Regions from separate parts of the Paenibacillus sp. FSL K6-2441 genome, predicted to be linked through region 3. Evidence: riboswitches for the same ligand, from Rfam matches in the RefSeq annotation. Region 3 holds a riboswitch; each other region holds the start of a gene.
The links. Region 3 has a riboswitch for cyclic di-AMP ahead of NSQ80_RS01855 (APC family permease). Riboswitches for the same ligand answer to the same signal wherever they lie in the genome.
Positions count from the first base shown of each region.

Region 1: linked by a shared signal. The riboswitch ahead of NSQ80_RS00145 (3D domain-containing protein) and the one ahead of NSQ80_RS01855 (APC family permease) in region 3 are both predicted to bind cyclic di-AMP.
Region 2: linked by a shared signal. The riboswitch ahead of NSQ80_RS00580 (C40 family peptidase) and the one ahead of NSQ80_RS01855 (APC family permease) in region 3 are both predicted to bind cyclic di-AMP.
Region 4: linked by a shared signal. The riboswitch ahead of NSQ80_RS05910 (KamA family radical SAM protein) and the one ahead of NSQ80_RS01855 (APC family permease) in region 3 are both predicted to bind cyclic di-AMP.

Region 1 is NZ_CP150174.1:30,470-37,768, reverse strand. It holds gene ispE (4-(cytidine 5'-diphospho)-2-C-methyl-D-erythritol kinase) at 1-474, opposite strand, end outside; gene NSQ80_RS00170 (small, acid-soluble spore protein, alpha/beta type) at 663-842, opposite strand; gene NSQ80_RS00165 (Veg family protein) at 1,066-1,341, opposite strand; gene yabG (sporulation peptidase YabG) at 1,549-2,451, opposite strand; gene rsmA (16S rRNA (adenine(1518)-N(6)/adenine(1519)-N(6))-dimethyltransferase RsmA) at 2,490-3,386, opposite strand; gene rnmV (ribonuclease M5) at 3,392-3,937, opposite strand; gene NSQ80_RS00145 (3D domain-containing protein) at 4,102-5,238, opposite strand; cyclic di-AMP (ydaO/yuaA leader) riboswitch at 5,685-5,897, opposite strand; gene NSQ80_RS00140 (TatD family hydrolase) at 6,095-6,868, opposite strand; gene NSQ80_RS00135 (HD domain-containing protein) at 6,885-7,299, opposite strand, start outside.
Region 2 is NZ_CP150174.1:127,601-134,899, reverse strand. It holds gene NSQ80_RS00595 (YwhD family protein) at 1-495, opposite strand, end outside; gene NSQ80_RS00590 (M1 family metallopeptidase) at 687-2,687, shown strand; gene NSQ80_RS00585 (hypothetical protein) at 2,722-3,552, shown strand; cyclic di-AMP (ydaO/yuaA leader) riboswitch at 3,774-3,910, shown strand; gene NSQ80_RS00580 (C40 family peptidase) at 3,915-4,406, shown strand; cyclic di-AMP (ydaO/yuaA leader) riboswitch at 4,662-4,858, shown strand; gene NSQ80_RS00575 (C40 family peptidase) at 4,863-5,354, shown strand; gene NSQ80_RS00570 (GNAT family N-acetyltransferase) at 5,627-6,124, shown strand; gene NSQ80_RS00565 (cytochrome c) at 6,289-6,648, shown strand; gene NSQ80_RS00560 (4a-hydroxytetrahydrobiopterin dehydratase) at 6,735-7,034, opposite strand; gene NSQ80_RS00555 (hypothetical protein) at 7,205-7,299, opposite strand, start outside.
Region 3 is NZ_CP150174.1:423,775-431,073, forward strand. It holds gene NSQ80_RS01840 (hypothetical protein) at 1-162, shown strand, start outside; gene ltrA (group II intron reverse transcriptase/maturase) at 734-2,152, shown strand; gene NSQ80_RS01850 (beta-eliminating lyase-related protein) at 2,613-3,728, shown strand; cyclic di-AMP (ydaO/yuaA leader) riboswitch at 3,968-4,148, shown strand; gene NSQ80_RS01855 (APC family permease) at 4,306-6,123, shown strand; gene NSQ80_RS01860 (fructose-specific PTS transporter subunit EIIC) at 6,172-7,299, opposite strand, start outside.
Region 4 is NZ_CP150174.1:1,373,165-1,380,463, forward strand. It holds gene cobT (nicotinate-nucleotide--dimethylbenzimidazole phosphoribosyltransferase) at 1-1,023, shown strand, start outside; gene cobU (bifunctional adenosylcobinamide kinase/adenosylcobinamide-phosphate guanylyltransferase) at 1,023-1,613, shown strand; gene cobS (adenosylcobinamide-GDP ribazoletransferase) at 1,610-2,470, shown strand; gene NSQ80_RS05900 (hypothetical protein) at 2,645-2,854, shown strand; gene NSQ80_RS05905 (cobyric acid synthase) at 2,910-4,493, shown strand; cyclic di-AMP (ydaO/yuaA leader) riboswitch at 4,517-4,659, shown strand; gene NSQ80_RS05910 (KamA family radical SAM protein) at 4,821-5,990, shown strand; gene NSQ80_RS05915 (HAMP domain-containing methyl-accepting chemotaxis protein) at 6,055-7,299, opposite strand, start outside.

The DNA of each region.
Region 1 (7,299 bases), 390 kb from region 3:
CAGCGGCGTCAGCACTTCGCCTCGCCCTGTCGCCAGCGCCGTCCCGCCCGTCACGCAAAACGGCACGTCCGAGCCCAGCTCCGCCCCCAGCTCCTTCAGCTCCTCTTCGGGAATGCCAAGCTCCCATAGCCGGTTTAAGCCCCGCAGCGTAGCCGCCGCGTCACTGCTGCCGCCGGCAAGGCCGGCAGCCACTGGTATTTTCTTATCGAGGTGTATATAAACCCCGCTCCGCACGTTGTAGCGTTCCTTAATCAACTTCGCCGCCTGAAACGCCAAATTCTTCTCATCCAGCGGAATATATCCGGCCTGGCTCGAAATAATGATCGTATCCCGCGGAAGGGCGCTCATTTCCAAACGATCTGCCAGATCCACCATGGTCATGATCATCTCGACCTCATGGTATCCGTCAGGACGCTTATGTAACACGTCGAGCATTAAATTAATTTTGGCCGGTGCTTTTTCGTAAATTTTCATGCCGCTTCCCCACCTCAGCAATTCCGTGGAATATCCGCATCCATCCGGTCTTTTTGGCACATTCTTTAATTCTAAAAAAACGTTGCCTCCACGTCTATGTATGAAAGACAATTTTTCCTCCCTCTATCTTACTGCATCCAACGAAAAAAACGAAGCTCCCTGAAAGGGACGCTTCGCTGTGGCAGAGGTTATTGCTGTTTCGATGCCGCCTTCTCGGCGAGCTCGATCGCCCGCTTCACCATATTGCCCGCATCTTTCGCCTTGATGCCGCCCCAGCCCTCCTGCTGGACGGTATCGTAAAATCCCAGATCCTTCGCTAACTCGACCTTCAAGTTCTCCGACATCACGCTGCGTCTTCTTCGCGACATGGTCAGTCTCCTCCTTTGGCCATGGATATAGGAACGATGGTTAGTATACGCAGGCACCGTTTCGAGCATACACCGAAACTTTGTCCATCTAAGGTGAACACCCGACAACCTTGGTTGGTGAACCCAGCGACAGCGAGATCACCCTAACCTGCATCTTCGAACGTATCAAAAAAAACGGCCTCACCCGAAGGGCGAGAACCGTTTGCGGTTTGATTCATGATGTTCACGGTTTAATATACGAAATCCGCATCCCGTCGTTGTCGTCATAAACCATAACTTCAACGGATTCGGTCAGTATATCGGCATAACTGTAAGACACACGCTTAAAGGTTTGCTGCTCTTGATCCAGCTTCACAATGAAGACCGAAGGATAGGTCTCCTCCAATACTCCAGTGCGTTCGACGGTCTTCCGGCGACCACCGTTTGCCCGGAGCATAATTTTCTGTCCAACGTGGGCGTCGAGACTATGCTTTATTTCCGACAGCGCATTTTTAGCCATTGCCTGTGACCACCTTCTTTCTTTGTCCATTATACAGGAAAGTCACAAACTTGTCAAATCGAAATAAATAATTATATCAGCAGCAAAAAAGATGTGTCAACGATTATTTTTCGACATTTTCTTTTTACCTGATGGCTAAAGAGCCAGGTACTAAAAAATAACCGGAAGGTCCTGGGGCACTAGCCTCAGTTCCTTCCGGCAACCCTTTCACATGGACGGCACCACTTTCAGCGTCGACAAGTCCTTCAGTTTGGGCAACCCGATTCGGTAACTGCCACGAGTCTCGATCCCGCCAACCCCCTGGGCGCCGCTGATCGTATGATTCAGCACGTCAGTAATCTGGATCGTATCCCGAATCGAGGTGAGCGACGCTTTAGCGGCGATATACACCGGATCCAGCGCATGGATCAGCACCCGGCCGGGCGAACTCGCAAAATTAGCCCCCGCCTGCAGCAGCGCCTCAAAATGCGACTGGCAAGCGCCGGCCACAATCGTTAACGTATCGAAATTCCGTTCGTATTGCCGAGCCATTTGAATGGCCTCCACAAAATACTTGGAATTTTTATAGCTGGTCAAATTATAAAGGTCGCTGGTGGGGCGCGATTTTAACACGCCGTCATGACCCGTGATCACGACGATATCCGGCTTGACCACAGGCAGCAGACGGTACAGCGCATTTGCCATTTGCGATTCCGTGACATAATAGCCTTGAACCGGGACGCGCAGCTTCTGATACAGGCTTAAGCTCTTTTGCAAATAGCGTTCGTCGCCATCGAGATGCAGGACCTTACCCGGGACCTCAAAATAGGCCGGCTCGCCTTGCCCATACAGTTCCCGTCCAATTACCATTCGATTGCGTTCTGCCAATTCCTTGCGGTCTTGCGTTAACCGCTTCAGCGATTCCGTCGCCTTAATGCGGGCCCGCTGCGTCGTCTCTCCTGGGGAAGCCGGGTCTACCCTAACCAAATCAGTTAAGGGCGCATCCGCCAGCAGCCGGAATTCCGTTCCTTTAATAATCGCTTCACTCCGCACAATCTGTTCGATTCGGAACGTAACATCTCCACCGTATGATTTGCGGACGACCAAGTCTCCCAAATTCGCCAAATCCATCACCTCTATCCCATCGTATGGGCGACAAGAGGGAATGGTTACTCGCGGAGTTCCTTCACCCCGGCATTCAGCAGCGTATCACTCAGCTTGGCGAACTCGTCCAGGCTTAATGTCTCCGCCCGCCGGGAGGGCTGGATCCCGGCTTCCTCCAGCAGTTGCTCCAGTCTCTCCCGCCCTTCCTTCGGGAAGAAGCGGCTTTTCAGATTGTTGGAAATCGTCTTTCGTCTCTGGGCAAAAGAAGCCTGCACCACCTCGAAGAAAAACGCCTCATCCTGAACCGCCACAGCTGGCGTCTCCCGCACGGTTAAGCGAATCACTGCGGACTCTACATTCGGCTGTGGAATAAACACGCTGTGCGGCACCGTGCAGATCATCTCCGGGGTGCTGTAGTACTGCACGGCGATGCTAAGGCTGCCGTAGTCCTTGCCGCCGGGAGTGGCAGCCATGCGCTCGGCCACTTCCTTCTGGATCATGACGACGATATGTTTCAGCGGCAGTTTCTCTTCCAGAAGCTTCATCATGATGGGAGTCGTCACGTAATACGGCAGATTGGCGACGACACTGACGCCGCTCACCCCGCTGAATTCCGCAGCAAATAAAGCCTTTAGGTCCAGCTTCAACACATCGCCATGGATCACATGGACGTGCGGGTAGGGCTCCAGCACCTCCTGCAGAATCGGAAGCAGCCGCTGGTCAATCTCCACCGCTGCCACCTTGCCTGCCTCCTGCGCCAGCTTCTCCGTTAAGGCGCCGATGCCCGGCCCGATTTCCAGTGCGCCCTGGGTCTTGTCCAATTCGGCGGCGGCAACAATTTTACCGAGGATGTTCTGGTCGATCAGAAAGTTTTGCCCCAGACTTTTTTTGAACGAAAAACCGTGCCGCTGAATGATCTCCTTCGTCCGGCGCGGTGTGGATACGTCTTCCCTTATGCTCATGGTTCTTAAACTCCTTTGCTTTCCAACTCGGCTAACGCAGCTGCAAACTCCTCGCGGCTGATGCGGAACACGGTTAACCGTTTGTAGAGCTGCTTTCCGTTACAATATCCGATACCCAACAGCTCGCCCAGCGCTTTTCGCCGCGCCGCAGCTTGCGGGTGTACGATTAACCCTGCGTTAATCAAGTCTTCCCAGGTGATTGCGGCCTCTACTCCCGGCGCTTCGCTGCGCACCCGGGACAACGCGGTGCGGATCGCCTCCGGCGAGGCATTCTCCACCCCGATGTCGCCTTTCTTCGTAGCTTCGACCTCAGGCAGGAAAGCGTGCTTGCAGCCCGGCACCCGCGCTGCCACGATTTTACGAATCCGCTCCCCGGCATGGTCGGGGTCCGTAAAAATAATCACGCCCCGGCGTTCCTGCGCCAAAGCGATTTTCTTTAGCACGGCTTCGCCTATCGCCGAACCCCCCGTCTCAATCGTATCCGCCTCTACGGCTCGTTTAATGGCCACGGTGTCATCTCGGCCCTCCACCACGATGACCTCTTTGATCATGGATCTGTCTTCCTTCCTGTTCTTGCTTGTCTCCACCAGAATAACAAAAAGAAGAGGATCATATCATCCTCTTCTAATCCACTGTCCTTCTAATCCACTGTCTTATTCATCATCCTAATACTATCTCATTCCCTCCGCATTGTAAAACGAAAGAGAACGAGATCTTAGTTCAATTCCGGCTTCGTCGGACCGATTACGTATACGGTGCGGCCCTTCTTGCGGCCGAATTTCTTAGCATCCTTCAGACTATCAAAATAGACGTCCATCTTATTTCCATCGATGGCTCCACCCGTATCCTCTGCCTTACGGAAGCCGACTCCTTCGATGTATACCCACCAACCAAGCGGAACGACGTCTTTATCAACGGCAATCGTTCTGCCTTCCGTCACGCGGGTACCCGAAGCCGTACGGGTGCCTATCCCGTCTTCTTCCGCCGAATACGCGGTTAACGTAACATTTTTCAGGATCTTTTTATATTTGAATGAGACGCCACCTTTGGTCGTCGTCCCGCTGATGTTCACCGTATTTCCCTTACGGCTTATGCTGGCCGACAGGACCTCGGTAGGTTTCTTCGTGCCGACTGCGATCACCTTCGGCTGAGGGTCCTTGGAGACCTCTTTGCCGAGCCAACGCTTCGCCACGAATTTTCCGTCTTCGTAGGTTTTCTCAATGTTGTGAATGACCAGACCTTCGGTACCTTCTTGAATGACCTTCGTGGTACCTTTTAGCAGCTTGTCGTCCGACGTTTTGACCACGCTAAAGGGCACAGTCTCCTTGCTCTGCACCGTTTGCTTGCTGACCCGAACGACCTTGACATTCAGGTTCTCGGTAACTTTACTGTCCAATGCCGGGGTCACCTTGTCGTCTTCATCCAAAGTGATGCCGAGCTCGGACAATACGCCCTCTACTTTGCTTTGCGTCGTGAAGTGGACTTTCGTATTGCCGTCCGCGGTCACATTGACCGGCTTCGCGCGTACTATGACAATGCGGTCACCGTTCTTCAGCGAGCTTTCCAGCGGGAGGGATACTGAATCCTTCGCACTGAGCTTAATCGATTGTTCCTCCAGCAGATGAGCTACACTGGATTGGGTTGTCTCCACAGACTGGACATTCCCGTCCACAATCAGGGATACTTCCTTCTGTGCCTGGCTATACAGCCAGATTAGGATGATGATGATTCCCGCGATGGCCAGAACGCCGACGAACGCTATCTGACGTAAATTCTCATGCTTCCATCGCATTGCGTAAGACATGCTGGATGAGCGTGATTCATGGGTCTCCTCTTTGCGGAAAATGCCCATTTCTTCCGTCCTCCTTCATAGTCCCGCCGTCTAGGTCGATGCATGATAACGATTGACGCGACTACAGTTACTTTTTACAAAACGCCTAAGGTAGTCAAAAAGTCATCTTTTGATCACGAAGCAGGTCAAGAAGTGAATTCGGCATCGAATCTTGAATTCAGCCGGGCCTTCCGTTGCTCACGTACCCCCATGTACGCTGCGCTACTCAGTCCCAAGCTTCATCCAACCTTCTCGGTGCTGAAAAACCTGACTTTTTGAACACTGATCTTAAATTTAATCCTAAGCGTTTTGCATCCTTGACCAGTCTCTCCTGCTTGTCGTCACCTCCTGTTTTCCAACAGTATGACGACCCTATTACTTTTATTCAAAACAAAAGAAGCCGGGAGAAAGAGTTAGAGGAACTCCTTCGTGGCTTCTTGAATGTCTTGGGTGTAATAGCTGCACGAGTGACCTCTCTTATTCGCTTACGAGGTTAGCTGTCGGGTTCGGGCGAAAGAGAGCCGCCCTTTCTCAGTACATTCGCTCATGGCGCAATGACCTTGAATTCACCCCATAGACCCTGGAAAGAAATCGAATACGAACGCATACAGGCTATCGCCAACTGCAATCCGTATTGGTTCCCCCGTTCTCCGTCATAGGAGATTCAGCGAGACTGGTTCATGGAACCAAGCATCGTACGGTTCAAAACGAACCGAATCGATACTGAAAAGATTCTATCCTGTTTCGATGCAGGTTGTAAAGGACGAATCAACCACGTTTTTTTAAAAAAATGGTTAAAAAAATGTAATGACCTTGTTTTTGAGGGTTAAAAAGCATTAATCTTTCCGAAATCCTCTTTATTTCATCCGTTTTGCTCTCAAATACTCGGGATTCCAAATCGTTCCAATGCGTTTCGGGTGGTAATTTCCGCGATTTCCTCAAAAGTGACCCCTTTGAGCTCGGCTGCCATTTCTGCAACCAAGCGGACATGAGCGGACTCATTCCGTTTACCACGATATGGATGCGGCGTTAAATAAGGGGAATCCGTTTCGATCAGCAATCGATCCATCGGCGTCTTGGCCAACACTTCTTTTGGCTGTTTTGCATTTTTAAACGTAATCGGCCCGCCAAACGACAAATGAAATCCCAAATCTAGACACATTTTGGCAATTTCCCAACTGCCGGAGAAAGAGTGCATCACGCCTCCAACTTCATTGGCTTTCTCTTCCCGAAGGATGCGTACCACGTCTTCGTGAGCGTCCCGATTATGAATGGAAATCGGCATGCCCAAGCTGCGAGCCAGTCCAATTTGCTCACGAAAAACCTTATGTTGAACGTCCTTAGGTGACGTATCCCAATAATAATCCAGCCCAATTTCTCCGATGGCGACGACCTTCTCATGCTTGCACAATTCTGCAATCCAGTCCAAATCGCCCTCTTGCATTGTAATCGCGTCTTGCGGATGCCAGCCGACAGCGGCATAAATGAAGTCATAGGTCTCTGCCAACTTCATGGTCGAAGGGATCGTCTCGCGGTTAAATCCGATGTTAATCATCCGCGTAACCCCTTGTTCCACGGCGCGCGCGATCACTTCCTCGCGGTCCTCGTCAAATTGGGGAGCATCCAAATGCGTATGCGTATCAAATAACATAAACCTTGTCATCCTCCTAATTCCGTTGCTCGAAAATGCGGGCTACCGGGCGGGGCAGCCGATCTATCACAGCACACAATTTATTATCCGGATAGTACAAATGCGTCTTCCCTCGGTGCAAGCCGCTGATCGACCGCACGATATCCGATACTTCTGAAATTTCCCGGAGCCGTTCCTGCCGGTCCAACAGCAAAATTTGCTTCTGTCGAACCCCATCGTCCGGACGGAACACATCATACGGCAGATCGGTCGGAAAATCAATTTCCATGTCGTATTCAGGTTGTAGGCCCACTTGTCTAAAAGCGTTCCGAATCTCCTCCAGCATTTCCAGTTCCGGCGTGTCCAATTCTACATATTTATACAATTTGCGATTTAAAAACCGGGAACATAAATCGCTTAATCGCTCATCCTTTTCCCGCGTCCACTGCATG
Region 2 (7,299 bases), 300 kb from region 3:
CTTCAGCTCTTCCGGCGAGCGGTCCCACCATTCCGCGTTGGTCTCGATCAGCAGCTGCTTCAACCCGGCCTTCTGCTCTTTGCTCAACCCGTCCAAAATCACTCTGCGTTTTAACGCATAATCCATTTTGTTGACATGGTCAGCAAGAATTTTCCAGCCTCGGCGCGCTTCAGTATCAATCAACATCTCGCAAGCCGTCATTCCACCGTAGAACTGGCCTTCCGGCCCGCGGTCTACCGCAACCCAAACGATCCAGACCTGGCGGCCATTCGGAACGTCCTCACGGTTGGTCGAAAATTTGATGCCTTTCTCCACCTTGCTTTTGGCGTGCATGGCTCCGATGTCAATGTACACCTCATCGCCGTCGATGATGACCGGGGACATGCTGTTCAAATCGATGGAACCCGCGCCAAAGCCTTTATGTTTGCTCTTCTCATCATTACTGATAATGTTGAGGGCAAAAATCTTTTTACCCGATTTCGGTGTCTGATCCATAATTCCCTCCATATTCCTGCGTGCCTGCCGCCTCCGTTCCCATTAAACAAAAGCGGCTTATATAGTTATCCTTACATTTCAATCCAAGTTCAAAAAATGGCTTTTTAACTACCTCTCAATTTTAACTAATAATCTTCCAAATGCAAACATATACATGCTGTAGATGCTTGTCAACGGGAGGTATCCATTGTATGACCCGACGTACTATTGTCTACGGCATTTCCATCCTTGCCTTGTGCCTCACCCTCGGAGCCGCCTGGGTGACCCTGCGGGGAGGGGGGGATTCGCTGGCTTCGTTCGTACCGGCCAAGGCGGGGCCTAAAGCGGTCCAAAAAACCGGACAAACCCCTGCACCGCCGCAAACTGAAACCATTCAGCAACCGACCGCCGAAGTGCTCAGCAATCGGGTCGCCGAATACCACATCGACGTCACGCTGAACGAGCAGGAAGGTACGTTAACCGGCTCGGAGACGCTGACCTGGACCCATCCCGGCAAGAAAACGATCAACGAGGTGTACTTGCACTTATATCCTAACGCGTTTGCTTCCGAGGATACGACTTTTATGAAGGAATCGGGCGGAAAACTGCGGAACGACGTCATGCCCAAAGACGGCTGGGGATCCATGGAGATCACCGAGCTGAAAACGACCGACGGCATCTCCTTGCTGCATCGGATTCAGTACGTTCAGCCTGACGACGGCAATACGAAGGATAAAACTTTAGCCAAGGTGCGGCTGCCCGTGCCGGTCCAGGGCGGCGAAAGCCTGACGCTGCGGATGAAATTTACCGTCAAGCTGCCTAAGATTTTTGCCCGCATGGGCGTGGCCGACGATTTCGTCATGGCAGGGCAATGGTTTCCTAAGATTAGCGTGTACGAGCCGGTGGGTACCCGGGGGCGGACGTCCGAAGGCTGGAACCTCCATCAGTATCACGGAAACTCGGAATTTTACTCCGACTTTGGGATTTATAGCGTAAGGATCAACGTGCCCGAAACGTACACCATGGCAGCCACCGGTTTTCAGACCAAAAAGGCGGTCTTGAAGGACGGACGGAAAACCTTGCAATTCTACGCCGACGACGTCCACGATTTCGCTTGGGCGGCTTCGCCGAACTTCATCTATGTAGAAGAGCCGTTCTCCTCTGCCGAAGTTCCCGGCGTGCGGATCAAGCTGTATCTCGATCCTGCACATAAGGATCTGAAGGAACGTTACTTCTATGCCGCCAAGGTAGCTCTGGCGAACTACAGTAAGTGGTATGGACGATACCCGTATTCCACGCTGTCCGTTGTGGTTCCACCGGCGAACGCAAACGGTGCGGGAGGTATGGAATATCCAACCTTGGTCACCGCGTTTGGAGCCGTCAGCGATTCCCCCGGATACGACGATCTGGAGCGCACGGTCATCCATGAAATCGCCCATCAGTTCTTCTACGGGATGATCGCCAACAATGAATTCGAGGAAGCTTGGCTGGATGAAGCTTTTGCCTCTTATGCAGAGGATAAGCTCATGGAGCAGGAGTTCGGAATCACCCCGAATTTGCCGATCCAGTCCGCCATGATTACCTCGCCGGCTTCCTTGACCCAGAACGCCTGGAAATACGGCTCCGGGGACGGTTATGCCAAGAATGCGTACTACCGAGGCAAGTTAATCCTGCTTGACATCGAGCGGCAGGTCGGCAGCAAGACGATGAAGCGGATTCTGAGCACGTACAGCCAGAAGTACCGGTTTAAGCACCCAACGACCGCCGACTTCCAACGGGTGGTTGAGCAAGTGACCAGCCGCAGCTGGAAAGAGTATTTTCAGCAATACGTCTATGACGGGAAAATGGCGGATTTTGCAGTGGAAAAAATTCAGATCACTCCGATCAGCCAAGAAGGCGGCCGGATTTACGAGTCGAACGTAGTCTTTACCCGCAAAGGGGCAACCCACCCGAAGGTTCCGCTGCTGTTTACCTTCACCGATGGTCACACCGTACGCAAGCAATGGAACGGGGAAGATACTCGCCTCGAGATCAAGATGCAATATAAAGCACCGCTGGCATGGGTTCAGATCGATCCGGATTACACCTTAACGGTGGAGAACCTTCACATCAACAACTATCTGAAAGCGGAAGTCCCTGAAACCACGCTGTCCCGCTCCAATATGAGCGTCACCAAGCTGCTTGAAGCGATCCTTGGGGGACTTCTGTGGTAAACCTAGGTCCATACTTCTATAAGGAGGGAAAGAAATGAGTTTCGTTCGTTTGGGGTGGACTGCCCTGAAAAGCCAATTTCCCTCGGTCATCATCTTGTTTCTGTACCAGCTGCTGTGGGGATTGTTCTTGTACCGGTTGGTCGATACCGCGGTAATGGCGCTGCTGCAACGATATCCTGACCCGCCGCCCACTGCGCTGTCGAAACTACTGTTCTTGCTTGAGGGACAAATGAATTTATGGAGCAATCCCGAGGTTCGGCTGTATTGCTGGCTGCTGGCAGGGATGGTCGTCCTGCGCATGATCTTGACTCCGTTGATCCAAGCCGGAATCTTCTACGGCTTCACACCGGCCGATCACCGCAGCCCGGGGTTCCCCCTGTTCCGAGGGATGAAGGAATTTGGCAAACCGGTGATTCTGTTTTACGCGATGGAGCTCGTGCTTACCTTGCTGCCCGCCTTCTGGATTGTACCGAGGCTGCTGTCGCTCTGGCCGGGACTCACCGGGATGGAAATCCCGATGGCAACCTGGCTCACCGGGCTTGGTCTGATTCTTGGCTGGTTCATCTACGGCTGGTTCATCCGGCAGTGCCTGTTATTTGTCCAGTTCGGCTACCTGTTTAAGGCCGGGGTTTGGAATTCCCTGCTGGTTTGCTTCCGAACCCTCTTGCAGGGCATCTCCATCTCGTTGATTCTCGGGGCTTTTGGCCTGATCCTCTTCCTTCTGTTCGGAACCGCATCTTGGGTTTGGACGGGGATGCTGGCCCTGATCCTGCAGCAGGCTTATCCCCTCTTCCGCTGCACGTTTAAGGTCTGGAAGATCGCCTCTCAATTTCATCTTTGGCAGTCAAAGGCACAAAAAAGTTAAAATTTTTTAACTCCTCAAAAACCCCGTAACAACAAGGCCTTCGCCGTTTGGCGAAGGCCTTCAGTCCTATTTCCCCTCTTAATCTTGTGAATTAGGCATTGCCAAAAGATACCTGACTTTGTTACAATAACAGCAACGCAATTTCAGTAACAGTTTTGTAATTATTTTTGTCATCTTTGGCAGGAGATTGGTGCCGGATGTCAAATAAGAAATGTCAGGTGTGAAAAACAAAGCCGAATTCCCTTCACCAGGGAAACGGGGGAACCACTTTGGGTGAATTGATCTCGCTTTAGAGGGATCATAGGGAACCTTCAACCGAATCCTTAAGCTAACCTCGTAGGCATTGGAAGGAGCATAACTTCTTGAAGAAGCGTTTGACGGTAGCAGCAGTAAGTTTTGCCATGCTTTTCACCATTGGAACTGGCAGCGTTTTCGCCGATTCCAAACTGGACAGCGTCATCGGCGGCGCGCTCGGAAGCAGCTATGTTGCGGGCGGAACCACAACCGACGGGTTCGACTGTTCTGGATTTACGATGTACGTCTTCTCGAAGATCGGCATCAAGCTGCCTCACCAATCCGCATCCCAATACAAAATGGGAACTGCGGTTGACAAGAGCGAATTGATCGAGGGCGATTTGGTCTTCTTTAATACTTCCGGTAAAGGCGTTTCTCATGTCGGCATCTACGTCGGCGACGGCAAATTTGCTCATGCCTCCTCCTCCAAAGGTGTAGTCATCAGCAAATTAAGCGAGAAGTATTACGTCGAGCGTTACGTTGGAGCGAAACGGATCATGAGCAACGACAAGTATGAAGATGTGACCGGTGAAATTGCTGAACACGATGATGTTCAATAAGAACTCGCTACGAAGCCCGTGGGGATGTTGATAACAACGTCTCTGCGGGTTTTTTCCTTGTCTTCCCTTCTCCCTAGCCCCAGTCCCTTAGGAACCATTACCCACGAATCGCCTCGCGAAAACAGGCCAATAGAAGCGTTTTTTTTCGACAAACTTGTCAACTCTGGACGCCTTTGGTAAAATGAACAACGTAAATGGTAACAACTTTGTAATTATTGTTGTAACTGTTTCTGTGCAAGATCTTGGGTGCAATCTACAATGAAACTGCCGAATTCCCACGCACCCGGGAAGCGGGGGACCCACCATAGGGTGAATTGATTTTCGCTATAAAGGTAACAGCTCCCAAACTAATAACTACCATTTCAATCAAGGTTACTTACCTCTATAGCAAATCATAGGGAACCTTCAACCGAATCCATAAGCTAACCTCGTAGGCCTTGGAAGGAGTAAGACATCTTGAGAAAGACTTTGACAGCAGCGGTAACGAGTTTAGCCCTCCTATTTACCTTGGGGGCAGGTAGCGCCTTTGCCGACTCCGCAAAAGCCGAGACAACGACGCTATCCAGTATCGTCGATTCCGTGTACGGGACGCCTTATAAATTCGGAGGCACCACGACAGCGGGATTTGATTGCTCCGGATTTACCCGGTACGTCTTCAGCAAGATGGGCATCAAGCTGGCGCGTGTGTCCGCCGCCCAGTATAAGCAAGGCACACCGGTACCCAAGAGCGAGCTTCAAGCTGGGGATCTCGTCTTCTTCAAGACGACGGGGACGGGCAAAGTATCCCATGTCGGTGTTTACATCGGCAACGGTGAATTCGCTCACGCGTCCTCATCCAAGGGCATCCGGATCGACAAGTTAAGCAATAGTTATTACCAGAACCGCTACGTTGGCGCGAAGCGAGTTCTCAGTAAATACGGTTATTCCGTCTACGCTGCGGAATCGTAATCCATTGATCTATCGGTTTCATCCTGTTCATCATCACTTACTCGCCGCAGGCCGGGTTCCTGTTAGAACCGCCTTGCGGTCTTTTTTTATCTGCACCCTTATCTATATAACGAAACAGCCCGGAAAAAGGTTGCCACAAAGCTAAAAATCCCGCGCAAATCTCACAATTTCCCGAAGGGGGGGCAAAAACCTTTACAAGCTGCGTAATTCCGGCTATTGTGAGGATAATGGAACAATTACGACGGACTTTCCTTTAACAAAGGAGGGGCAATATGGACCAATCGATGTCTCCGTTTCGTATCGTGCCGATGGAAGAAGCCCATGGCGCGGAAATTTGCACCTGGCGTTACGATTCTCCTTACGACATCTACAGCTGGCTGCCTTGGGAGCAAATGAAAGCGCTCGACGTGGAGTTTGGGAACCCGGCGATCCGCGCCGAACAGTATGTCTCCGTGTTGAATGCAAAGGGCGAGCTTGCCGGCTTCGCACAGTACTTCCCGATGGAAGGAGTCACCCGGCTTGGCATCGGCATGAAGCCCGAGCTATGCGGCCATGGGCTGGGCAAGCAGTTTGTGAGGACCATCGTGGAGGAAGCCCGGCGCCGTAAGCCGGAAAACCAGATTGACCTTGAAGTGCTGACCTGGAACACCCGGGCGATCCGGGCCTACCAGAAGGCTGGGTTTGTCATCACGGATCTGTACGAGAAGATGACGCCTGGCGGGGTGTCCAAACCGTTTTATTGCATGGTTCATAAGGGGCTGCCTGAATAAAGGCACGCCCCTTTTTATGTCCTGTTTTGATTAAGACTATGACTTATGGCACACAATTTAATGAAAACGGATCATTTTTGTTCCTAATTTGGACACAAAGACTATGATCAACCCGCGTGTTCCGTTATAATGGATAGGTAGCATACATAGGAGGGGCGATTGAAATGCAAAAGTGGATCATGAGCGGTTTGTTCGTCATCGCAGGCGCTTTAGCCCTAGTATTGATGTTCACCTTGCCAAGCCGGGAAGAGGCTGAGCAAGAAGCCAAGCCGCAAATGCCTGAAATCACCATGAACGCAGAACAAGCCGAAGCCATCGTCAAAGCAAATTGCATCTCCTGCCACGGTGATACATTGCAAGGCGGAGCGGGCCCAAATCTGCAGAAGATCGGCTCGGAATTGACGGCAGAACAACTGTATTCCATCATCACTAAAGGGAAGGGCGGCATGATGCCTTCTTTTAAGGATCGCTTAAAGGAAGAGGAAATTGCGAACGTCGCCATGTGGCTTGCGGAGAAAAAATAAAAGCACGAAAAAGCACGACCGCCGGGAATTTACGTTCCCGGCGGTCGTTTTGTTACCCCTATAGTTTCGATCATGCTCTGATTTGGTTAATCCCCTGACCGCATCTTTTCGTAGGCCTCGTTATATTGCTGCGCCTCCTTGATGTCGACGGCCGTAATGCCGCCTTCCTCCCAAGAGGTCAAACGGAGCGTTACCGTTTTATAGTCGATCGTGATAAAGGGATGGTGGTTAAATGCTTCCGAGATCGCTGCTACCTCATCAACAAATGCGATTCCCTTCATAAAGTTGGAAAACGTATATTTACGAAAAATCCATCGTCCTTCCTCTAGTTCCCATCCTTCCAGTTTTTCCAAATGCGCTTCTACTTCTTGCGGTGTAAACGGCATTATTCTTCCTCCCGTTCTCTTCAAGAACTCCTGTATATGTAAGTTTCCTCGTCACGCACCAGGATCTGAAGTTTGATTTGTCCTAGCTTCGTCTCCAACTATTGTATTCTCAAACCCCTGCCTTCATGCTTATCGCCATTGGACGGTACAGCGGCAGCAACAGTATCCGGTCATATCAAGGATACGGAGGTCAATTCGGAATCCCCAATCAGGATATTGATGCGATGTCCTTCGGGATCATAGATCACGATCGCACTGCCTACCT
Region 3 (7,299 bases):
GGGGTTGATGATCAAAGTGGTACATGGAAATCACAGTATCGGATTGAAGGTTCGGAAACCTGGCTGGACTATACAGTGCCAGTTACGGTTAGCGGTAGTAGCTTCAAGAAAATCTATGTAAGAACGGTTGATTTAAAAAGACTATACTGTATGGACTGTTAGAGCGGTTGATGAGGAGGGGAACTTTTCGGATCAAAGTATCCCGGCTTCATTGTAAATGAATTACATTAGTTGAAATTGAAATAGTTAATCAGAAAATTGTGTAGTAAAACTGGGTTGTATTCATATCATTTTGAAGAACGCTTGTATTTACAGGCGTTCTTTCTTTTAGTGTGCCACGCATGGCGATTAACTAGGTGGTGAAAGTCCACTGTGGGGGTTTGTAGTTACCAACCACTAGCCAAGAGCAAGGGTGTCCACCGCGAGGTGGAATCCAAAGGAAGCTGGAGGCAAACTTCCGGCCCAAGGAACACGAACATCATCAGGCATAGGATACGGGATGAGTCTGCTAAACAAGACGAAGTCCAATTAACTACACGGACGTACCAATGTAAATGATGTGGGTATATGGAAGGAAAGTGAATCGTCTTACCGTGGGAGGTCTCATGGACGTGAGGAGATGCACTTCGAATCACGGTTGAAACAAGATTTATCATGAGAAGTCAGCAGACGCCATAGTACTGCGAACAGTCGACGGTTCGAGGGAAGGGCTGAACCTTAGGAGGTGAAGTCAATGAAAGTTACCGAAACAGGAGCCAAGGGCAGCCAACTTCCAACGGAAGACTCTCTGCAAAAGAATAGTGCGGAACACGAAGGATATGCGGGAGTGCACAGTCCTGCGAGGATAACCGAAACCGACGACACCAACGCAACCGAGTCGAAGGACCGGTTGCTTGAGAAAATCGTTAGCAGGGACAACTTGAACGAAGCATTCAAGAGAGTCAAAGCGAACAAGGGATCGCACGGAATCGACGGGATGGGAGTAGATGAACTTCTACAATATCTCAGAGACAATGGCGAGACCATCAAGCAACTGATCTTGGGCGGCAAGTACCGCCCGAATCCCGTTCGAAGGGTAGAGATTCCCAAAGAGAACGGAAAGAAGAGAAACCTTGGCATTCCAACAGTGGTTGACCGAGTCATCCAGCAGGCAATCGCCCAAGTGCTTACGCCAATTTATGAGAGGCAGTTTTCAGACAACAGCTACGGATTCCGACCCAAACGGAGCGCACACCACGCGATGAAACGAAGCCAACAATACGTGCAAGAGGGATATCGTTACGTGGTGGATATGGACTTGGAGAAATACTTTGACACCGTCAACCAAAGCAAGCTCATCGAAGTGCTTTCAAGAACGATCAAAGACGGACGAGTGATCTCGCTCATCCATAAGTATCTCCGGGCGGGAGTCGTCGTGAAGCATAAGTTTGAGGACACGGAAATCGGCGTACCGCAGGGAGGGAACCTAAGTCCGATTCTCAGCAATATCATGCTGAATGAATTGGACAAGGAACTGGAAGCAAGAGGACATCGATTCGTGCGATACGCAGACGATATGCTCATATTCTGCCGGAGCAGGAGGAGTGCGGAGCGTACCCTGACGAAAATTCTCCCTTACATCGAGAAGAAGTTGTTTCTCAAGGTAAACCGGGAGAAAACGATCGTGGACGATGCGACAAAAGTTAAATTTCTTGGCTTCTCATTCTACCAGAGCAAAGGGGAAACGCGGGTCAGAATCCATCCCAAATCCGTATCCAAGATGAAAGCTAAAGTGAAAGAGCTAACGTCGAGAAGCAACGGAATGGGCAACACCGACCGGGCGCTGAAGCTTAGGCGTTACATCATGGGATGGGTAAATTATTTCAAGCTTGCTGACATGAAACAACTACTCCAAACCACTGATAAATGGATGAGAAGGCGTATCCGAATGGTCTTCTGGAAGCAATGGAAACGAGTGAGGACGAAACTCGAAAGGCTTATATCGCTCGGAATTCATGAACAGAAGGCGTGGGAATACGCAAACACAAGAAAGGGCTATTGGAGAATCTCCAATAGCCCAATCCTCTCGAAGTCCCTCGGTAACAATAGGCTGAAGAACCTCGGATTCCTTTTCTTTTCTGATTATTATCGACAAGTTACTGCGCATTGCTAATGGAACCGCCGTATACCGAACGGTACGTACGGTGGTGTGGGAGGTCGGCTGCCTAATTAATGGGTAGCCTCCTACCCGATTAAAAATGGTAAAAAAGTATTCAGTTAGTCATCGATTCTAGTTAGGGAGAGTGATACTGTAAATGGAGGATTCGACTTCTATTGGAGTGCTAATGAAGATAGATAAAAACCGTGCCTTGCTCACTGTTAGGTTCTCTTCAGTAGCTAGACAAAATTAGGCTTCCACAGAGGATTCTTCTTGGTCTATCGAGTTCGCTCTGGAGATCAAGGAGAGCGCATTGTTTTCGCTCGAAATGATTCACTAAGTGGAAAACTTCAAAGTGGAGTAAGTAGTAACAAATCCACTCGTTACTGATAATCGATTCCTGCTTCAAATGGCGCTATAATAAGCATGATCATACAAACTAGACAGACAGCATGGGAGAGGAGCGGCGAGGAGCATGTATGGAAATGATGGGGTACTGGATAGGCGGACACTGAAGGCGGCCTTTGACCGGACGGTTTATCAAGTGGTGGGCCACGGAAAACGGAATGTAGAGGTGCTGAAGCAGGCTTTTGCCGAGATCAGCGGCGGGGTAGACAGCGACATGTACGGTACAGGACAAGCGCTGGAAGCCTTCGAAAGGAAAATGGCTGCGGTGCTCGGCAAGGAGTCGGCTGTATTTTTTCCGAGCGGCACGATGGCGCAGCAAATTGCTTTACGGATTTGGTGCGACCGTAAGGGATCGAAACGTGTGGCCTATCATCCTTTATGCCATTTGGAAATTCATGAGGAAGACGGATTAAAGGAACTGCACGGGCTGGAGCCGATTCTCCTGGCGGATAAGGATCGGCTGATTGAGATGGAGGACGTTCGGCAACTGCCGGAGGATGTCTCGTGCCTGCTGCTGGAGCTGCCGCAGCGCGAAATCGGCGGTCAGCTGCCGCCGTTCGCGGAGCTTGAAGCCATTTCCGCCTACTGCCAGGAGCGGGGCATTAAGCTGCATCTGGACGGAGCCCGACTGTTCGAAGTGTTGCCTTACTACGAAAAAACCGCCGCAGAGGTTTGCGCCCTGTTCGACAGCGTCTATATCTCGTTCTACAAAGGCATCGGCGGAATCGCCGGAGCCATATTGGCAGGGGATCCGGAGCTGACGAAGGAATCTAAGGTGTGGAAAAGACGCCATGGCGGGGATCTCATCAGCTTGTATCCTTATTTTCTGAGTGCGGATTACTACTATGAGCAGCGCATAGGAAAGATGGGGATGTATTATCGGCAAGCGCAGGAGCTCTCCAGTCTGTTTAATCAATGTCATCGGATGAAGACCGTCCCGGCGATCCCGGTGTCCAACATGTTCCATGTTCATTCGGACGTTCCCAAGGATCGATTGGAGCCCGTGCTGATTGAGGTATATCGGGAAACCGGGGTTGGCTTAACCTCTTTCGTCAAGGAGAAGGCAGATGGGGGAAGTACCTTTGAAATCAGTATCGGAGATCGCTATAGCGAGGTGCCGGAAGATCGGCTGCAGCTGGCGTTCGAGCTGCTGGATAAGAAGTTGAGAGGACTCTCGTTTTAAACCTGTATCGGTTTGAGATCAGAACACCGTAGGAAGCGACTGGATGTCGCTCCTTACGGTGTTTTTTGCATGTATGCTTCGATAATTCAAGCCTGCCCTCAAAAATGAATGCAAGAGGATGATGTATGCGCTTCCTCGAACAAGGTCGATCCCATTTTCCGACCCATTCGCCTTTTCCTCATCTTTACACTTCTTGAGGCGGGGAGTATGATTCATCCGTAGCAATTTGATATGGCGAAAATACCTGATCGCTGAGTTCTTTCTTTATTTCAGAAAGAAACGGGGGAACCAATGAAACGCGTCCAAAAGGGCGGGTTTCCGGGGTGAATCGCTTGATTTGGCCAACTTGGCCAAACTGCGTAGGGCTGCTTTCGTGCCCGAATCCGTCAGCTAACTCCGTAAGCGTCCGAAAGAGGGAATTGTCGCAGTGATCTGCTTGAACTTTTTAAAGCGGCTGCGGGAAGGTCCAACTTTCCTGCGGCCTTTTTGTGTTGTTCGCTGCAGGAATGGGAAGCCTAAAGGACTACGAGCGGATCAGGATTGAAGGCTATTTTGAGAATGAAAAGAGGATTTCATCATGGTAAGCAAACTGAAGCGGGTACTGATCGGCAGACCGATGAAAAGTACCGAAATTGAAGGAGAAAAGCTAAGCAAACTTAAGGCATTGGCCGTATTGTCGTCGGACGCGTTGTCCTCCGTGGCATACGGTACGGAGCAGATTTTGATCGTCCTGATGGCGGCGGGATTTTCCGCGCTCTGGTATTCGATCCCGATCTCGTTTGCGGTACTTGGGCTTCTGTTGATTCTGATTCTGTCGTACCGCCAGACGATTTTCTCCTATCCGACTGGGGGCGGGGCCTATATCGTAGCGATGGATAACCTGGGGCGGTCAACCGGACTGCTGGCCGGCGGCTCGCTGCTTGTTGATTATATACTGACGGTAGCTGTAAGTTCGTCAGCCGGTACAGATGCCATAACATCCGCATTCCCTATGCTGCATGATCAGCGGGTGCTGATCGCCCTCCTGATGATTACTATACTGACCATCATGAACCTGCGTGGGGTCACGGAATCGGCTTCAATGCTGGCGGTTCCGGTATATCTATTTGTGGCCTCCATCTTCGTCCTGATTGTGTCGGGACTCTACAAGTATTGGACTGGCGGGATTCATGCCAGCGCACCGGAGTTCGGGACGGCCGTATCCAACGTCAGCTTGTTCCTGCTGCTCAAGGCGTTCAGTTCGGGGTGCTCGGCCTTAACGGGGGTTGAGGCGGTGTCCAACGCCATTCCGAACTTCAAGCCGCCGGCGGAGCGGAATGCCGCAACCACGCTGGTGATGATGGGTATCATTCTCTGCACCATGTTTATCGGTATTAGTGCGCTGGCCTATTGGTACGGAATTGCTCCGGATCCGAAGGCCACCGTAATATCTCAAATCGCTGAATCGACCTTTGGGCGCGGGATCTTGTACTACTTGATCCAGGGCATTACAGCATTAATCCTGTTTCTGGCAGCCAATACGGCTTATTCGGCCTTCCCGCTGCTGGCGTTTATGCTCGCCAAAGATAAATACATGCCGCATGCGTTTATGGTGCGCGGTGACCGGCTTGGCTTTTCAAACGGAATTATCTTCCTGGGCGTAGCCTCGGCGCTGCTGGTTCTTGGATTCCACGGCGACACGGAAAGCCTGATTCCGCTCTATGCCGTTGGGGTATTTATTCCGTTCACCTTGTCCCAACTGGGGATGATGGTGCGCTGGATCAAGCGCAAGCCGCAAGGTTGGGTGTTCCGGCTTACGATTAACACGATTGGCATGCTGACGACGCTGGGCATTACGCTCATCTTCATTATCACGAAGTTTTCACATGTCTGGTTCGTATTTATCTTCTTGCCGCTCGTGATGTTTATTTTCTACCAGATCCATCGACATTATATCAATATCGCCGACCAGCTTCGGATTGACATCGATAAAGACAAACCTTGCATAAAGGGCAGCACGATCGTCGTGCCGGTGGCGGGCGTTACCCGTGTCGTGATGAACTCGTTAAGCTACGCCAAATCGCTGACGGATAACGTTGTTGCGGTGTATGTCGGATTTGATGATGAGGACATCGAACGGATGGAGAAGAAGTGGGAGGAATGGAATCCGGGGGTTCGGCTCATTACGCTGCGCTCCAGCTTCCGCAGCATTATCCGGCCGCTGATGAAGTTCATTGATACCGTGGAATGGAAAACGGCGGAGACCGATCACATTACCGTCCTGATTCCTCAGTTTATTCCTCGGCACTGGTGGCAGAATATTTTGCATAATCAGTCGAGCTTGTTGCTTAGAGCTTATTTGTTTAACAAGAAAGATATCGTCATTGCGACTGTACCTTATCATTTGCAAAAATAAGCAAATTCCCCCGAAGCCGTCGCAACGGCTCGGGGGACCTTAGTTTAATTATTGAATTTGATCCAGCAGCTGATAAGCTTCCTGTTTGGTTTTCACCTGCAGCAGCTGTTCGCGGAATGCGTCATCCATCAGCTTGCGGGACAGCATTTGCAGAATTTTTAAATGCTCATTGCCTTTGTTTTCGGCAGGGACAGCGATCATAAAGATCAACTTAGCGGGCGTTCCGTCCGCGCTGCTCCAATCCACGCCTTCCGGCTTGATCCCGAATACGACTCTTGGCTTCAGCACCGCCACCGACTTCCCGTGCGGTACGGCGACGTTCATGCCGATGCCGGTAGAGCTTTCTTGCTCGCGCTTCAGAATCGCCTGCTTGAACTCAGCAGAGGAGGTCAGCACACCTTCAGCGTTCAGCTTTGCAATCATTTCGTCGATGATCCCGTCCCGTGTTGACGCGGACAGGGAAGGCTCAATCAGATCCAAACTGATGATATCCGTCAGCTTGCGAACTGTGCTTTGAGCTTCGGCAGCCGGCACGCTTACCGGGCGGACGTTCTCCGCACGTGGCGTTTCCATGGCTGGAGCCGCCTCGTCCGCAGCGCTCGCTTCGGCGAGCTGAGGCTCGACCTGTTCTTTCTTCAGCAATTTGATCATTAAGGCCGTAACGATGGAACCCGCGATGACGGCCACGAAGAACATGAGGACATTGTCAACGGCGCCAAGTACGGCAACGATTGGACCGCCGTGAGCTACGCGGTCGCCGACGCCGCCCAGCATGGCGATGACGGAACCTGTCATCGAGCCGACCATGATGCTGGGAATAACGCGCAGTGGGTCTTGCGATGCGAACGGAATCGCACCTTCGGTGATCCCGAACAAGCCCATCGTAAAGGCGGCTTTGCCGGATTCCCGTTCGGCATTATGGAACTTGCGTTTGAACAAGAACGTTGCCAGGCCCAGACCGATCGGCGGAATACAGATCGCAACGGCGATCGGACCCATGATTTGATAGTTCCCCTCCGCGATCATCGCGGAGCCGAACATGAACGCTACCTTGTTAACCGGACCGCCCATGTCGAAGGAGATCATGGCGCCCAGAATCAAGGCCAGCAGAATCGAGCTGGCTCCTTGCATGCTGGCAAGCCAGTTGGTCAGCCATTCAAACACTTGGGCGATCGG
Region 4 (7,299 bases), 950 kb from region 3:
GCGATGAAAGCGGCGCAGGTCCATTTGGACCAGTTGACGAAGCCGCCGGGAAGTCTCGGGAAGTTGGAAGGATTGGCAGTGAAGCTGGCAGGCATCACGGGAATCATTCGTCCGGAGTTTCCAAAACGGTCGGTAATCGTAATGGCGGCGGACCATGGCGTTTGTGAGGAAGGGGTCAGCGCGTTTCCGGCAGAAGTGACGCCGCAGATGGTGCATAACTTTTTGGCCGGCGGCGCAGCGGTGAATGTGCTGGCACGCCAGGCTTCGGCTGACGTCGTTTGCGTGGATATCGGGGTGAATGCAGAGATGTCACATCCGGGGCTGCTGCAACGTAAGTTGCGTTACGGGACAGGAAATATGGCCAAGGGACCGGCGATGAGCCGGGAGGAAGCCGAAGCCGCCATTCGAGTTGGGGCCGAGGTGGTGGCTGATGCGGTGTCCCAAGGCGTTCGACTGTTCGTCACCGGGGAGATGGGTATCGGAAACACCACAGCCAGCGCTGCGATCATGAGCAGTCTGACGGGGATCGCACCGCAGCAGAGCGTTGGGCGTGGAACCGGGGTCAACGATGAACGGCTTCGGCACAAAATTTCCGTCGTGGAGCGGGCGCTGGAGGTCAATCGCCCGAATGCCAACGATCCGCTGGACGTGCTAGCTAAAGTCGGCGGGCTGGAGATTGCCGGAATGACTGGCGTCATTCTGGGAGCCGCAGCTCATCGCTGCCCGGTCGTGATCGACGGCTTTATTTCAACTGTGTCCGCGCTGCTGGCGGTACGTATACAGCCGAATGTGGCCGACTATATTATTGCTTCGCACGTCTCCCACGAGCAGGGACACCGTGCGCTCCTGCAGGAGCTTGGCCTTAACCCGATGCTGGAGCTGGATATGCGGCTTGGGGAAGGCACAGGCGGCGTGCTGGCGCTCCATCTTGTAGATGCGGCTTGCCGGATCGTTGCTGAAATGGCGACGTTCGAAAGCGCGGGCGTCGCGTCCGGTGAAGGAAATGGTGGGGGGACCGAGTGATGAAGATCCTGGTGACCGGCGGAGCCCGCAGCGGCAAAAGCACATTCGCTGAACGTTGGGTCATGAAACAGGCAACATCCGCTGATTACGTTGCAACGGCGCAAGCGTTTGACGATGAGATGAAGGCCCGTATCAGGTTGCACCAGCTCCAGCGGGAGCAAAGCGGGTTCACCTGGACGACGCATGAAGCGCCGCTTGAACTAGCAGAGATGCTGCAGGAGTTAGGTAAGCGGCCCGTTGCAAAGGAGGGCGCGGCCGCCGAAGCCGCGGGTCCGGTTGTGCTGGTCGACTGCCTGACGTTATGGTTGTCGAACGTGCTGCTGAGCGCATCGGAACAGGCCGATGGTGTGGACGCCGTTTTGACGCGGGAAATTGAGCGGTTGACCGCTGCGGCCGAGGCTTTTCCCGGCACTTTGGTGATGGTTACAAATGAGGTCGGCAGCGGGATCGTGCCGGAGTATCCGCTTGGCCGGCAATATCGGGATTGGGCCGGGCTGCTGAACCGAACGATGGCGTCGATCGCGAATCAGGTGTTTCTGGTTACCGCCGGCATCCCCATCGAGTTGAAAAGCAGGGAGTATCGCTTATGACGAACGGACCAGAGCACAAAGCGCCCTCCGGGGCGGGTAAGCATGGAGCTCTGCAGCCGATCTTGGCGGCCTTCCAGTTTCTGTCACGCTTTCCGGTACGGGCTGAACTGGATTTTACAACGGACTTGCTGCGGCGCAGTATCCCCTATTATCCGCTTGTCGGAGCAGCAATCGGCGCTGTCGTCTGGGCAGGCGGCTTGCTTGCCGACTGGCTGCTTCCTTCGTACCCGGCAGCCATCCTTTCCTTATTGATTTGGGTTGGATTAACTGGAGGTTTGCATTTGGACGGTTGGATGGATACGGCCGACGGACTGCTGAGCTACCGGTCACGCGACAAGATGCTTGAGATCATGAAAGACAGCCGGGTAGGCGCCATGGGCGTGCTGGCCTGCGTCCTATTGCTGATGCTCAAAGCCTCGCTGCTGACCTCGCTCTTCCAAGGGGGCCTGCTGACGTCAGGGCTGGCGATATGGCTGGCACCTCTGTGGAGCCGGTGGTTTATGACCCGGGCGATGCACCGCTGGCCCATGGCCCGGCAAGGTGAGGGATTGGCTGCGCAATTCCACGGCTTCAGCGAACGGGATGCCTGGGGGAGCACCATCATGGCGGTGACGATATCCGTTGTAGTGTTGCTGCTCACTTTGCTCGTGTTGCTGGGAGGAATGGAGGAATCGGCTTTGCTGCGATCGCTGCTGTTTATCGGCCTGTCTCCCTTTATCGCCTGGGCGGCGGGAACTTGGGCCGCTCGACGAATCAATGCCAAGCTCGGCGGTTTGACCGGCGATACCTACGGGGCGCTGGGCGAAGGGTTGGAAGCTGTCCTGTTGCTGCTTGCAGTGCTGATTTTTGCCCATTGATAACTCGCGGAGCGGAGGTGCTCTTGGGGGAGGGGACCTTCTACGGCGAGCGCTTTTGCATCATTATCCCCTTGAATCAGAACCAAGGAGAAAAGAAGAAGGTTAGAGCTGGACAGATTAATCGAGAATCCTAAGAGAAACAGGTCGACTGTTAAGTAGCGGAGAATCAAAATCGTGCATTATCACCGTATGCTGAATGAAAGGGATAATGGTGGAAAGGTCGAGCGTCATCACCACCACCTGATCGAGAGGGATAATGGTGGAAAGGTCGAGCGTCATCACCACCACCTGATCGAAGGGGATAATGGTGTAAAAGGCCCTGGCAAGATACTACACTGCTGCACGGTTTGGAAAGGAGGGGAACGCGATGGGCGAAAATCATAAGAAGCTTCTGGATCAGGATCAGGAAAAAAGCGCATCAGCATCAGGTGCTGTACTCATGGTTCAAGGGACGGCGTCTGACGTGGGCAAGAGCGTGATCGTGACGGCGCTGTGCCGTATTTTTGCGCAGGATGGGCTTAGACCAGCTCCGTTTAAGTCGCAAAATATGGCTTTGAACTCGTATGTTACAGCGGACGGCCAAGAGATTGGACGGGCCCAAGGCATTCAGGCGGAGGCTTGCGGCATTGCCGCCACCACCGACATGAATCCGGTACTGATCAAGCCAACTGGGGACATGCATTCGCAGATCGTTGTTCATGGGCGTCCTTACCGCCACTTAAGCGCATCTGATTATCGTGAGGAATTTTTGCCTAAAGCCAAGCCGCTGGTGATGGAAGCGCTCAGCCGGCTCCGCGACAAGCATGGCATTGTGGTGATCGAGGGGGCTGGGAGCCCGGCCGAAATCAACCTGAAGCAACGGGATATCGTCAACATGAACTTGGCTGAATGGGCGGATGCTCCCGTGATCTTGGTGGGGGATATTGACCGCGGCGGCGTTTTTGCTTTTCTCGTTGGTACCCTGGAGCTGCTTGAGCCACACGAACGCGCCCGCGTAAAAGGGTTCATTATCAACAAGTTCCGCGGCGATTTGTCTCTATTGCAGCCCGGGCTGGATTGGCTGGAGCAGCGGACCGGAATTCCCGTACTAGGAGTGCTCCCCTTTCTGCCTGATCTGGATATCGAAGCAGAGGATTCCGTTGTCCTGGATACCTATCCTGCCCATCCAGAGCAAGCGCCAAGTAAGGAACTGGACATCGCAGTCATCCGTTACCCGCATATTTCCAACTTCACCGATTTTGATCCGTTGGCCGCCGAACCGGACGTGTCGCTACGTTATGTAAGCAAGCTGTCGGAGCTTGGGCATCCCGATGCGGTGATTTTACCGGGGACCAAGGATACGATCAGCGATCTGGAATTTTTGCGTAGGCAAGGGCTGGCGGAGGCTATTTGCAGCCTGATTGAAGAGGAGACGCGCACCCAGCTGGTCGGAATCTGCGGCGGATATCAAATGCTGGGAGAACAACTGCATGACCCCGAAGGCGTGGAGTCCAATGAACCGAGGTCTGCGTTAGGATTGGGCCTGCTCCCCTTGGCAACAACCTTCCTCCCAGGCAAAAAAACGGTACGGGTGCACGGCTATACGTGCGAGGACCAGCCGATATCGCTGCACTCTAAGAACCGCCGGCTGCCGATCTCAGGCTATGAGATTCATGCCGGCTCGACCCAGCAGCTGCGGGACACTCGTCCCTTATTTATGCTTCGGGTCAATGAGGAGCCAGTACAAGGGTCAGGGACAGCCCCGGAGTTAGAACAGGCTGAGACGCAAACACATCCGGAAGGCGCAGCCCGCGCCGATGGCAGGGTGTTTGGGACGTATCTGCACGGAGTGTTTCATAATGATGCCTGGCGACGTGCTTGGCTGGACGGACTGCGTACGAGCAAAGGGCTCGAACCTTTGAGCGTCACCTTTGTTTCTTCCTCGCGGAAGGAGGAAGCCTTCGATCGGTTAGCGGAGCAGGTTCGCAGGCATTTGCGCATGGATCTCATTTACGACATCGCCGGGATCCAAGGTAAGCTTTGACAAATCGGGTGATGTTAGGGTAGGATAAAAGTACGCTTAATTTTCGATGGGTAAAGTCGAAAAGCGGGGGAACCAATCTTTTGGGGCGAATCGTTGTAGGATTAACGTAGGGAACCATCTTTCCCGAGCCCGTCAGCTAACCTCGTTTGCAGTGGATGGGTCATTTTAATATTATTTCAGTCATCAATTAATGACCCTGTTCTTTGAAGCGGGGTCTTTTTGCGTTCTGCAAGACCTTTGACCCGAGCATTCGGCGGAGTACTCGCATTCACTGCAAGTTTCGAGCTTCTTCTTTACGCATCGCACTATTAAAGGAGGAGAGGATTTATGGCTAGTCCGAAGTACATCACCGATATTGCCAAGGTGAGCCAGTTGTCCGAGCAGGAGCGGCAGGAGTTGAAACCGATTACGGACAAATTCGTTTTTCGGGTGAATGACTACTATTTGAATTTGATCGACTGGAATGATCCAGAGGACCCGATCCGCAAGTTGGTGATCCCCAATACGGGAGAGCTGAAGGAATACGGGCGTTGGGACGCTTCCGACGAAGCGGCGAACTATGTGGTGCCTGGCTGCCAGCATAAATACCGCACGACCGCGCTGCTGATCGTGTCCGAGGTTTGCGGCTCCTATTGCCGGTATTGCTTCCGTAAACGGTTGTTTCGCAACGATGTGAAGGAAGCGATGGCGGATGTCACGCCTGGCATCGAGTATATCGCCCAGCATCCGGAGATCAACAACGTCCTGTTAACCGGCGGTGACAGCTTGATTTTGGCTACAAAGAAACTGCGTTCGATTCTCGAACGGCTAAGAGCCATTGAGCATGTAAAAATCATCCGACTCGGCTCCAAAATTCCTGTTTTTAATCCTATGCGTATTTATGAAGATCCGGAATTGCTGGATCTGATTAGGGAGTTCTCCACTGTAGACCAACGGATTTATGTCATGGCGCATATCAATCATCCGCGCGAAATTACCCCTGAAGCCCAAAGAGGGTTCCAGGCGTTACACGACGCTGGGGCTATCGTGGTTAATCAAACGCCGATTCTCAAAGGCATCAATGATGATGCGGCCGTGCTTGGCGAATTGCTGGACCGCTTATCGTGGGCCGGCGTCACTCCGTACTATTTCTTTATCAATCGTCCCGTTGCCGGAAATGCTGATTTCGTGATCCCGCTGAAACGAGCATATCAACTGGTGGAGGAAGCGAAAGCCCGTACATCGGGGCTTGGCAAACGCGTGCGGTTTTCAATGAGCCATTCTTCGGGAAAAATCGAAATCCTGGCCATTGAAAACGGGCAGGCTTATCTCAAATATCATCAGTCCCGGGACGGTGAATACGGCAAATTTATGATTTTGCCTTGCCCGGATGATGCTACCTGGTTCGACGATCTGCCAGGCAGTGAAGCGTACTGGAAGAAGCCGGAATCGAAGCTGGATACGCAGTCGGATCAGCCAACGGAAGACGCTGCAAGCGCAGTGTCCATTACGGGATAAAACAAAACGTACCCTTCCGCTTCCCCGATCAGGGGAGCGTGAAGGGTACGTTTTGTTTTTAGAGTCAGATCCGGAATTTTGCGATCGACTCCTGCAGCGCCAACGCCTGCTCATGCAGCGAACGAACCGTACGCGCGTGATTTTCCATTTCGCTCAGTTGTTGCTGCGAATAGCTGCTGATTTGCTCCATGTTAGCGAGCGACTTGGCGGTAATATTGGCGGATTCCTCCACCGATGCGGTCACTTCCTCGGTACCGGCGGATACCTCTTGGGTGGATGCTGAGACCGATTGAATCGTCAAGTTCACGTTCTGAATCAGCTTAGTTAATTGTTCAAACGCCTGACCAGCTTGCTTCACCCGTTCTGTTCCGGAGACGATTTCCTCGCTGGCCCGTTGCATAGCGTTGACGGAGTTTTCCGATTCTTCTCGAATACTGAGCAGGTTCTCACCGATTTCCTCCATCGCCTGGCGGGACTGCTCAGCCAGCTTACGGACTTCTTCGGCGACGACAGCAAACCCTTTGCCGTGCTCGCCGGCTCGTGCCGCTTCGATCGCCGCATTCAGTGCCAGAATATTAATTTGCTTCGTAATTTCCGTAATGGTTACGACAACGTTTGAAATTGACTCCGAGCGATCATTCAGCGTGCGGATATGCCCCAGCGTCCGATTAGCCGCATCTTCTACATGCTGCATCTGCGTAACCGCCGTTTGTGCCAAAGTATTCCCGGCACCGGCTTCATCCGCAGCTTGTCCAATCTGTTCGGTGACTTCGGCAGACGAAGCGGCAATGTGCTGTACACCTTGCGAAATTTCTTCCATCGCACGGGCGTTTTCGGCCGCTGCGGACGCAATCGTCATGCTGCCGGCTTCGATTTCCTTCGTCGCTACATTGGAACGGGCGATCAGATCCTCAAACGTCGTAACCGAACGGGACAAGTTCTCTGAGCCGTCGACGACCGCCCGGGACGTTTGCATCACGGCAGCGAACATGTCTTTGAGCTGATGAGTCATCGTTTGGAAGCTCCCGGCTAATTGGGCGATTTCGTCATTTCCTTTCACTTCGATGGTATGGCGGAAGTCCCCGCCAGCCATTTGTTCCGTGACCGTCACGAGCTTTCGGATCGGCTTCGTGATTCGCGTACTAACAAAGTAAGCTGCCGCCATGCCCGCCACAATGACAAGCAAGGTGATGCCGATACAGATGTATAAAATTTGGTCTTTCTTCTTATCGATGAAGGTAGCGTCAAGGCCCACGGCGAGCATCGCTTTGCTGCCGGGAATCGCGATGAAAGCTGTTTTGTGCGAGCC